Regions from separate parts of the Winslowiella toletana genome, predicted to be linked through region 1. Evidence: predicted binding sites of a transcription regulator. Region 1 holds the regulator's gene; the other holds the start of a gene.

Region 1 (4,779 bases):
CCGGCCAGGAAAATACTCAGGCTGGCGCTGATGGCGCCGGGATGGGTCTGCAGATCTTGCTGCATTGCGCCAAACGCCGGAAGATACATATCGGTAGCAAGGAAACCCAGCATGCTCAGTACCGCCAGGTAAATAATAAATCCTTTTGATTTAATCATCAGTTAACTCTTTATTTTAGTGCAGGTGATTTTAACGCTGCAGAGTGTAATCGCGTGCGTTGTCGCTTGTGAAACGCTAATATTTGCACATTGCGTTCAAAAATTTTGCAGGCAAGCTATGTGGTCGGAACATTCTCTTGAAGTCGTTGATGCAGTAGCGCGTACCGGCAGCTTTACTGCCGCCGCCGCCGAGCTGCATCGTGTGCCCTCGGCGGTAAGTTATACCGTGCGTCAGCTGGAGGAGTGGCTGGCGGTTCCGCTGTTTCAGCGGCGTCATCGCGATGTGGTATTAACCGATGCGGGGAAAGTATTTATACAGGAAGGGCGCACTGTTATCAAAAAAATGCTTGCCACGCGCCGTCAGTGTCAGCAGGTCGCTAACGGCTGGCGCGGACAGCTGAGCATTGCAGTGGATCTGATTGTTAAACCCCAGCGCACCCGCCAGCTGGTGCTCGATTTTTATCGCCATTTCCCGGATATGGAGCTGCTGGTCTGGCATGAAGTGTTTAATGGCGTCTGGGATGCGCTGGTTGACGGGCGAGTCGATGTCGCGATTGGCGCTACCCAGGCGATCCCGGTCGGTGGTCGCTTTGGTTTCCGTGATATGGGCGCACTTAACTGGCGCTGCGTGGTCAGAGCCGACCATCCGCTGGCGCAGCAAGTGGGAAGCATTGATGATGATACAATTCGCCAGTGGCCGTCGCTGGTGCTGGAAGACACCTCGCGCAGCCTGCCAAAACGCATTACCTGGACACTGGACAACCAGCGAAGGCTGGTGGCACCGGACTGGGAATCGGCGTTTGATTGCCTGCTGGCAGGGTTATGCGTGGGTATGGTTCCCGGGCATTTTGCTGCGCCGCTGATTGCTGAAGGTTCGCTGGCCGAATTAACGCTACCGGCCGAATTCCCCGACAGCCCGTGCTGCGTCAGCTGGGCTGAGCAGAGTGCTTCACCGGCGCTGAGCTGGTTGCTGGAGTATCTGGGTACACCGGAGACCATGAATCAGGAGTGGCTTCGCGAAGGATAAACTGACCGGCCAACGGGTGGCCGGTAGCGGATTAACGACGGTAGTCGCGGAACGGACCGTCAGCCACCGAGCGGCGCTCGATTAATGAAGGATGTACTTCAATCGTCTGCGGCTCTTCGCGTTTACTGGTGATGCGATCCAGCAGCATATCAAATGCGGTTTCGCCGAGGCGCTCTTTCGGCTGATGGACGGTAGTCAGCGCTGGCGTGAAATAGCGCGCGTTGCGCACATTGTCATAACCGATCACCGAAATATCCTGCGGCACCCGCAGGCCCATTTCATCTGCTGCACAAATGGCGCCCATCGCCATAATATCGCCGCCGCAGAATACCGCGGTTGGCCGCTGTTTCTGCGATAAAATCTGCTGCATCGCGCGATATCCGGATTCCGGCTCAAAGTCGCCTTGCACAACCCACTCATCGCGCACGGCAATATTGGCCTCGGCCAGCGCTTTGAGAAAACCGGCATGGCGCCCACCGCCGGTGTTTCGCTCAAGTTGACCCGGGATCGCACCAATATCACGGTGACCACGCTCAATCAGATAGCGTCCCACCAGGTAACCGCCTTCAAAAGCATTATCCAGCACGGTATCGGTGAAATCGCCGCGTGATTCGCCCCAGTCCATCACCACCATCGGAATGTTGCGATTGTCTTCCAGCATCTTCAGCAGCTCGTCAGGATATTCCGAGCACATCACCAGCAGACCATCGACGCGCTTTTGCGCCATCATCGACAGATAAGCCTGCTGTTTTTGGAGATCATTATGAGCATTGCCGAGGATCAAGGTATAGCCCTTGGCAAAACAGCGCGTTTCAACTGCTTCAATAATTTCAGCAAAATAGGGCGCTTCACTGGAAGTCGCCAGCAAACCAATCGATTTGGTATGGTTCACTTTCAGGCTGCGCGCAACGGCGCTGGGCGAATAGTGCAGCTCTTTGATGGCGGCCCAAACGGCTTCGCGGGTCTCTTCAGCCACGAAGCGGGTTTTATTGATGACATGAGAAACGGTGGTGGTAGAAACACCGGCGCGTTTCGCCACATCTTTAATTGTTGCCATTAAAATGGTACTCCTGCGCTTATCTTAAAGGATTGATAAGCATCATGTTAAACGTTTGCGTATGCTTCGCGTTTTCTGGCGCGATCGGTTTCATTGTTGCAATCTGAGTGACGTCGGGCAGGAGATTGACGTCAGGAAACACGGCAAGTGACGCGGTGTTGCAGTTGTTGCGCAACGGAAAAACAGAATTCTATCAAGGCTGTGAGCAGAAAACGAGATTTTTACCTGTTTATATGGGAAAATAGTGAGAGTTATTAATTGTAAGGTCTTTAAGGAGTGAAGTATGGACACCAATCTGAAGTTTTCTCTGCTGACCACCGTCGGCGCGCTGCTGGTAATTATTGCCTTCAGTTTCACCGCGGTAATGAATTGATAAACATCGGTTAATCTTCAGGATTAACCCTTTTAAAACGTCTGATGAATTCCCTCAGACGTTTTTTTTTGCGCAAATTGGCTATTTAATGGTCATGCGCACGCGGAGTTAAACAGCGCCTGCATGCTGCAATATGCTCAGTGGCGGGATTGTTATGCGCCGCTGACGGTCTGTTACTCACTTGATTGTGCTAATGAAATTATTCGAGAATACCATGTCATCAACTATCTGCTGTCGGGCGCCAGGGCGAGCGCACCCGTCGGGATTTTTTCCCTTCATCGCCGTATTATTGCTGCTGTTAATCAGCGTTATCTCACCGGTTGCTGTTGCGCAACCCGCGCCTGCTGCCGATACCGCGCAGCAAACTGAGCAGGATATTCCTTACGCCGCGCTGGCGGGCATCCTTAAAGATGAAAAGGCGCGTGATGCATTAATTGATCAGTTACAGCGCGCCGCGGAAGCGCAGTCTAAAACTCAGGCGGCGGATGCTGTGCCGCAAGTTGCCGCACCCAGCGGTGCGACCAGCTTAAGCGACAGCGTCAGCCAGTTTGCGCAACAGACGTTACAGGCGCTGAGTCAGCGGGTGAACGCCTTGCAGAAAGTGGTCGAATCCGGGCCGCAGCGCACGTTTGATCCCAGTGCATTTTTCCACGCCCTCGGCTATTTTTTGCTGATGGTGGTGGTGACTTTTGCCATATTCCATCTGATTCGCCGGCTGGTGGGCCCGCTGTACAATCGAATTGGCAGCTGGGGTCGTAACGCCAAGGATCACGGTGGACCGTGGTACAAATTACCGGCCGCCATTCTCGGCGCGTTTATCATCGATCTGTTAGTACTGATGCTGGTGCTGGCAGGTGGCAAACTGTTTTCTCACCAGTTCAACAACGGCAGTGCGGTGATCGCTCATCAACAGTCGCTGTTCCTCGGTGCTTTTGCGGTAATAGAGTTCTTTAAAGCGGTTCTGCGGCTGATTTTCGCGCCCGGTTTCGCTTATCTGCGCCCGTTCCCGTTCAGTGATGCCACCGCGCGCTACTGGAATCAGCGTCTTGCCTGGCTGAGTGGTTTAATCGGTTATGGCCTGATGGTGGTGGTGCCGGTGGTGGCGACGCAAATCAGTTATCAGGCAGCCGCGGCGGTCAATCTGGTTGTAATGCTGGCGCTGACGGTCTATGCACTGACTCTGATTATGCGTAACCGTAAATCGATCCATAACCAAATCGATTTGCTGGCAGAACGGTCAATGGCGTTTTTCAGTGTGATACTCCGCGGCTTTGGCCACATCTGGCACCTGCTGGCGATTGCCTATTTCCTGATGCTGTTTTTCCTCTCGCAGTTTGATTTCGGCAACAGCCTGAGCTTTATGATGGGTGCCACGGTGAAGAGCCTGCTGGTCATTGGGCTTGGCGCACTGCTGTCCGGTATGATGACGCGCTGGATCGCCCGGCGGATTTCACTGCCGGATCAAATGAATCTGCGTTATCCGATGCTGGAACGCCGTATCAACTCTTATATACCCAACGGGCTGAAAATTCTGCGCGTAATGGTGGTGCTGGCGGTATCACTGTTCCTGCTGGATGCCTGGCATCTGTTTAATTTGCAACAGTGGGCCAGCAGCGAGACCGGCGGTAAAGTTATCGGCGGCCTGTTACATATTCTGCTTATTCTGCTGATCGCCACCTTTAGCTGGACGATTCTGGCCAGTATTATTGAGCATCGCCTGGTACTGGAGATGAGTAACGGCACTCGTCCCAGCGCGCGCGAACGCACGCTGCTGACGCTGTTTCGCAACGTGCTGGCGATTGTTATCAGCACCATCACCATTATGATCGTGCTGTCGCAGGTAGGCATCAATATCGCGCCGCTGTTGGCCGGTGCCGGTGCGCTCGGACTGGCAATCAGTTTCGGTGCACAGACGTTAGTGAAAGATGTGATTACCGGCGTGTTTATCCAGTTCGAGAACGGCATGAACACCAGTGAATATGTCACGGTGGGTGGCATTACCGGCACCGTCGAGCGTATGACGATCCGTTCTGTTGGCCTGCGGGATGACTATGGTGTCTACCATATCGTGCCTTACTCTTCGATGACGACGCTGGCTAACTATGCGCGTGAATTCGGGGTGTATCGTGCTAATTACACCGTGAGTCGTGATGAAGATATCGAT
Region 2 (4,779 bases), 490 kb from region 1:
CGAGCAGCACTTTAAAGCGCCTGTGGTAGTGAAAAACTATCCGAAAGATATCAAAGCTTTCTATATGCGCCTGAACGAAGACGGTAAAACCGTGGCCGCGATGGACGTTCTGGCTCCGGGTATCGGTGAAATTATTGGGGGTTCACAGCGTGAAGAACGCCTTGATGTGCTGGATGCTCGCCTCGAAGAAATGGGCCTGAATAAAGAAGATTATTGGTGGTATCGCGATCTGCGTCGCTATGGCACCGTGCCTCACTCAGGTTTTGGTTTAGGTTTCGAACGATTAATCGCCTATGTCACCGGCGTACAAAATGTAAGAGATGTTATCCCGTTCCCACGTACGCCACGTAACGCCAGCTTCTGATTTTCAGCATTAAATATAAGAAATTCATATATATAAAAAGGTCAGCCTCGCTGACCTTTTTTTATTTTTGTAAATTTAGAGTTGTCTCACAAAGTTCCGCATTTTTTACATCCAGTTACACATATTTTCCTTTTGCAACCAGATTAGGATATTAGTAGCATTTTCGAGGTGGATTAACCGTGCTTTGAATGGAAAGATGCCTGCAGACACAGGAAGACACCAAACTCTCATCGTGGTTCTGTAAAGAATTATTGACGGCAGTGGCAGGTGTCCGAATAAACTCCAATGAGGGTAATAATAAATGATGAAGCGCAACATTCTTGCAGTAGTAATTCCAGCTCTGTTAGCTGCTGGTGCAGCAAACGCGGCAGAAATCTATAATAAAGACGGCAACAAACTGGACCTGTACGGTAAAGCCGTTGGCCTGCATTACTTCTCTAAAGATGACGGTAGTGACGGCGACCAATCTTATGTGCGTTTCGGCTTCAAAGGTGAAACTCAGATCTCTGACCAACTGACCGGTTACGGCCAGTGGGAATATAACGTTCAGGCGAATAACTCTGAAGGTTCTGACGCGCAAGACGGCAACAAAACCCGTCTGGGCTTTGCTGGTCTGAAATTCGGCGACGCAGGTTCTTTCGACTACGGTCGTAACTACGGCGTGGCTTATGATGCACTGGCATGGACTGATATGCTGCCAGAATTCGGTGGTGACTTCGGCTTCTCCGACACCATGACCAGCCGTACTACCGGCGTGGCAACTTACCGTAACAACAACTTCTTCGGCCTGGTTGATGGCTGGGATTTCGCCGTACAGTATCAGGGTAAAAACGATCGTGAAGACATCCGTCGTGCGAATGGCGATGGCTGGGGTCTGTCCTCTTCTTACGTTTCTCCAATCGGTGTCGGCATCGTAGCTGCATACGCAAGCCAGGACCGTACTGCGCGTCAGAACACCGGTGCAAACACTCTGGGTCGTGGCGACCGTGCTGAAGTTTGGGCAACTGGCCTGAAATATGACGCAAACAGCGTATACCTGGCAGCAACCTACGCTCAGGGCCGTAACGCAACGCCAATTTCTGGTTCACGTGCTAACGCTAATGGCATTGGCCGTACCGACGTTTCTGGTTTTGCTAACAAAACTCAGGACATCGAATTGGTTGCTCAGTACCAGTTCGACTTCGGCCTGCGTCCATCCTTGGCCTATATTCAGACCAAAGCTAAAGACGTAGAAGGTATTGGCGATGTTGACACCACCAAATATGTTTCTGTGGGCAGCACCTACTACTTCAACAAAAACATGTCTACCTATGTTGATTACCGTATCAACCTGCTGAACAACAACAACGCGTTAGACCTGCCTACCGACGATATCGTCGCACTGGGTCTGGTTTACCAGTTCTGATTTCCTGCGATACAGCGTATCGCAGCAAACATAAACGGAGCCGAAAGGCTCCGTTTTTATTTACCGATTTTATCTTTCACTCACCTTTCCCGGCCGCGTTGATTACGGTTTCTGCCGCTCCGGTATTGCCGGTATTAGCCTGCTCAAATCAGTCTGAGATCTGCGTAGTTCTTTTTGTCGCAAACGGTTGGCATTTGCACGTTCTGGCGTTAACCTGAGAGTTCAATTCGCTTTAGAATAAGCTTACGGACCCTCTCATATGTTTGAAAACATTGCAGCTGCACCCGCCGACCCGATTCTTGGTTTAGCCGATCTTTTCCGCGCCGATGACCGTCCCAACAAAATCAATCTCGGTATTGGTGTTTACAAAGATGAAACCGGTAAAACACCTGTACTGACCAGCGTGAAGAAAGCGGAACACTATCTGCTGGAAAACGAAACCACTAAAAATTACCTGAGCATTGATGGCCTGGCGGATTTCGGTCACTGTACGCAGGAGCTGTTATTTGGTAAAGGCAACGAGATTCTCACCAGTAAACGTGCGCGTACTGCGCAAACCCCTGGCGGTACCGGTGCACTGCGCGTAGCGGCAGACTTTCTCGCCAATCAGACCGCGGTAAAACGCATCTGGGTAAGTAACCCAAGCTGGCCTAACCATAAAAATGTGTTCGAGTCTGCGGGCCTGGAAGTGTGCGAATACAATTACTACGATGCGGAAAACCATCAGCTTAATTTCGATGGCATGGTTGCCAGCCTGCGTGAAGCGAAAGCGGGTGACGTAGTGCTGTTCCACGGCTGCTGCCACAACCCAACCGGCGTCGACCCAACCGCAGAACAGTGGGCGCGGCTTTCTGAACTGTCTCAGGCCAGCGGCTGGTTACCGCTGTTTGACTTCGCCTATCAGGGTTTTGCCCGTGGACTCGAAGAAGATGCTGAAGGCCTGCGTATTTTCGCTGCCAGCCATCAGGAACTGATCGTTGCCAGCTCTTACTCCAAGAACTTTGGCCTGTATAACGAGCGCGTGGGGGCATTTACGCTGGTTGCTGCTGATGCTGCAATTGCTGATACCTCTTTCAGCCAGGTAAAAGCCACCATTCGTGCCAACTACTCTAACCCACCGGCTCACGGTGCGGCAGTGGTTGCCACTATTCTGGGTAATGAGGCTCTGCGCACGCTGTGGGAGCAAGAGCTGACCGATATGCGCCAGCGTATTCACCGCATGCGTCAGCTGTTTGTGAATACTTTGCAGGAGAAAGGCGCTAACCGCGACTTCAGCTTTATCATCAATCAGAACGGCATGTTCTCTTTTAGCGGCCTGACCAAAGATCAAGTGGTGCGCTTGCGTGAAGAGTTCGGTGTTTATGCGGTGAATTCCGGACGCGTTAACGTGGCCGGTATGACGCCAGATAACATGGCGCCGCTGTGTGAAGCGATTGTGGCAGTGCTTTAATAGTCCGTTGGGGCGGCGTTATCGCCGCCTCTGATGAAGATGAGCGCTGGACGGGAGCCCGAAAACGGCTCCCCTACGCGGCTACTGCAGGAAAGGATTACTGACCCGTTCGTGACCGAGTGTCGACATCGGTCCGTGGCCTGGGATAAAAGTCACGTCATCGCCCAATGGCAGCAGTTTATCTGTGATGGAATCAATTAACGCCTGATGGTTGCCCTGTGGGAAATCACTGCGGCCAACACCACCATTGAAAATCACATCACCAGAGACCAGCAGACGACCTTCAGCATCAAAGAACACAATATGACCCGGCGTGTGTCCTGGGCAATGCAGGATATCGAGCCTGACATTACCGACCTCAACACTTTCGCCCTCTTCCAGCCAGCGATCCGGCGTCAGTGGCGCGCACTCTGCCAGTCCAAACATACGGCTCTGGGCCGGTAAGCCTTCCAGCCAGAAAGCATCGAGCTTTTGCGGTCCAATAATCTTCACCGCATAATGCGCGGCAAGTTCTGCGGCAGCACCAACGTGATCGAGATGACCGTGCGTCAGCAGAATCTGCTTAACGTTGACACCCTTCTCCGCCACTGCTTGCTTAATCTTCTCAGCGTCACCACCCGGATCGACGATGGCGGCTTCTTGCGTTTCCGCACACCAAATCAACGAACAGTTCTGGGCAAATGCCGTGACGGGAATAATGTGATAGTCCATAACGCTCCGTTACCGGCTAACACAGGGTTGCCGGAATTTCTCTTAATTACCAGGTTCTTACCGGCCCGGTATCAATGTGAACAAAGTCACTGCGGGGGTAATATCCTACACCACCTGCGCGCATTTTTAATGCTGCTTTGCGTACATTGCTGAGAGAAACGCCTTCAATATGGAAATCCATCGCCTGACCCAGCGTGTGGTAACTGTGTTTCGCCACCCCTTTGCTGTGCGAACGCAGGTCATTATTGGTCGCCAGCGAACGATAACCGGAAATCAGCTGCACCGGTTTACGGGTTTCCAGCATCGCCTGCAGACGAAAAAGCTGATCGAAAAGTTTGGGATCGATGCTTTTGACCTTGTTCGCCCGATAATCACGGAAAAAGTGATTCAGACGCGATAGCTCATCTTTGTCATAGCTTTTGCCGTTAAAAAACTCAGTTTTAAGGGTTTCACCGGTATGAAGATTACTGAGGGTAAGAACGCGAGGACGAGGGGTAGAAAGCGTAGCAAATGCCTGACCGGGCAATAGCGCCAATCCACAGGCTGCTCCACCTATTGCCAGTAACCGACGGCGTTGAGAATCGAATTTATCCATGAAATGCTGATACCTGAAAGTAAAGACCGAAAACGGGCAAAAACCACACAAAGCCGAACCATAACCGCCGTGTAGCCATCCGTCAACCCACCAGCCAGTAAACTGCGGTCAGTGTCGGATCCTCAACGCGCAGGGATTAAAAAGCCGGGACGTTGCCCGGCTCTGTTTGTTACTGAATTTTCAACTATTAGAGTAATAGCTGTCCGGCACGCGCCAGCGCCTGTGAGCCTGAGCGTGCAGTGGCATCATAATTG

What was found. Region 1 encodes PurR, which represses purine synthesis genes. Its sites were predicted from a motif close to CANGCAAACGTTTGCNTG; they were not measured.
Region 2: the regulator PurR is predicted to act here: its motif matches at 1,946-1,963, upstream of RIN69_RS08350 (amino acid aminotransferase).

Annotation. Positions count from the first base shown of each region.
Region 1 covers NZ_CP134152.1:2,273,426-2,278,204, forward strand. Annotated here, with positions in the region: gene punC (purine nucleoside transporter PunC) at 1-158, opposite strand, end outside; gene punR (DNA-binding transcriptional activator PunR) at 277-1,185, shown strand; gene purR (HTH-type transcriptional repressor PurR) at 1,217-2,242, opposite strand; gene cydH (cytochrome bd-I oxidase subunit CydH) at 2,526-2,615, shown strand; gene ybiO (mechanosensitive channel protein) at 2,809-4,779, shown strand, end outside.
Region 2 covers NZ_CP134152.1:1,778,868-1,783,646, reverse strand. Annotated here, with positions in the region: gene asnS (asparagine--tRNA ligase) at 1-364, shown strand, start outside; gene ompF (porin OmpF) at 666-1,769, shown strand; gene RIN69_RS08350 (amino acid aminotransferase) at 2,029-3,219, shown strand; gene RIN69_RS08345 (MBL fold metallo-hydrolase) at 3,301-3,930, opposite strand; gene RIN69_RS08340 (YcbK family protein) at 3,977-4,525, opposite strand; gene ldtD (L,D-transpeptidase) at 4,713-4,779, opposite strand, start outside.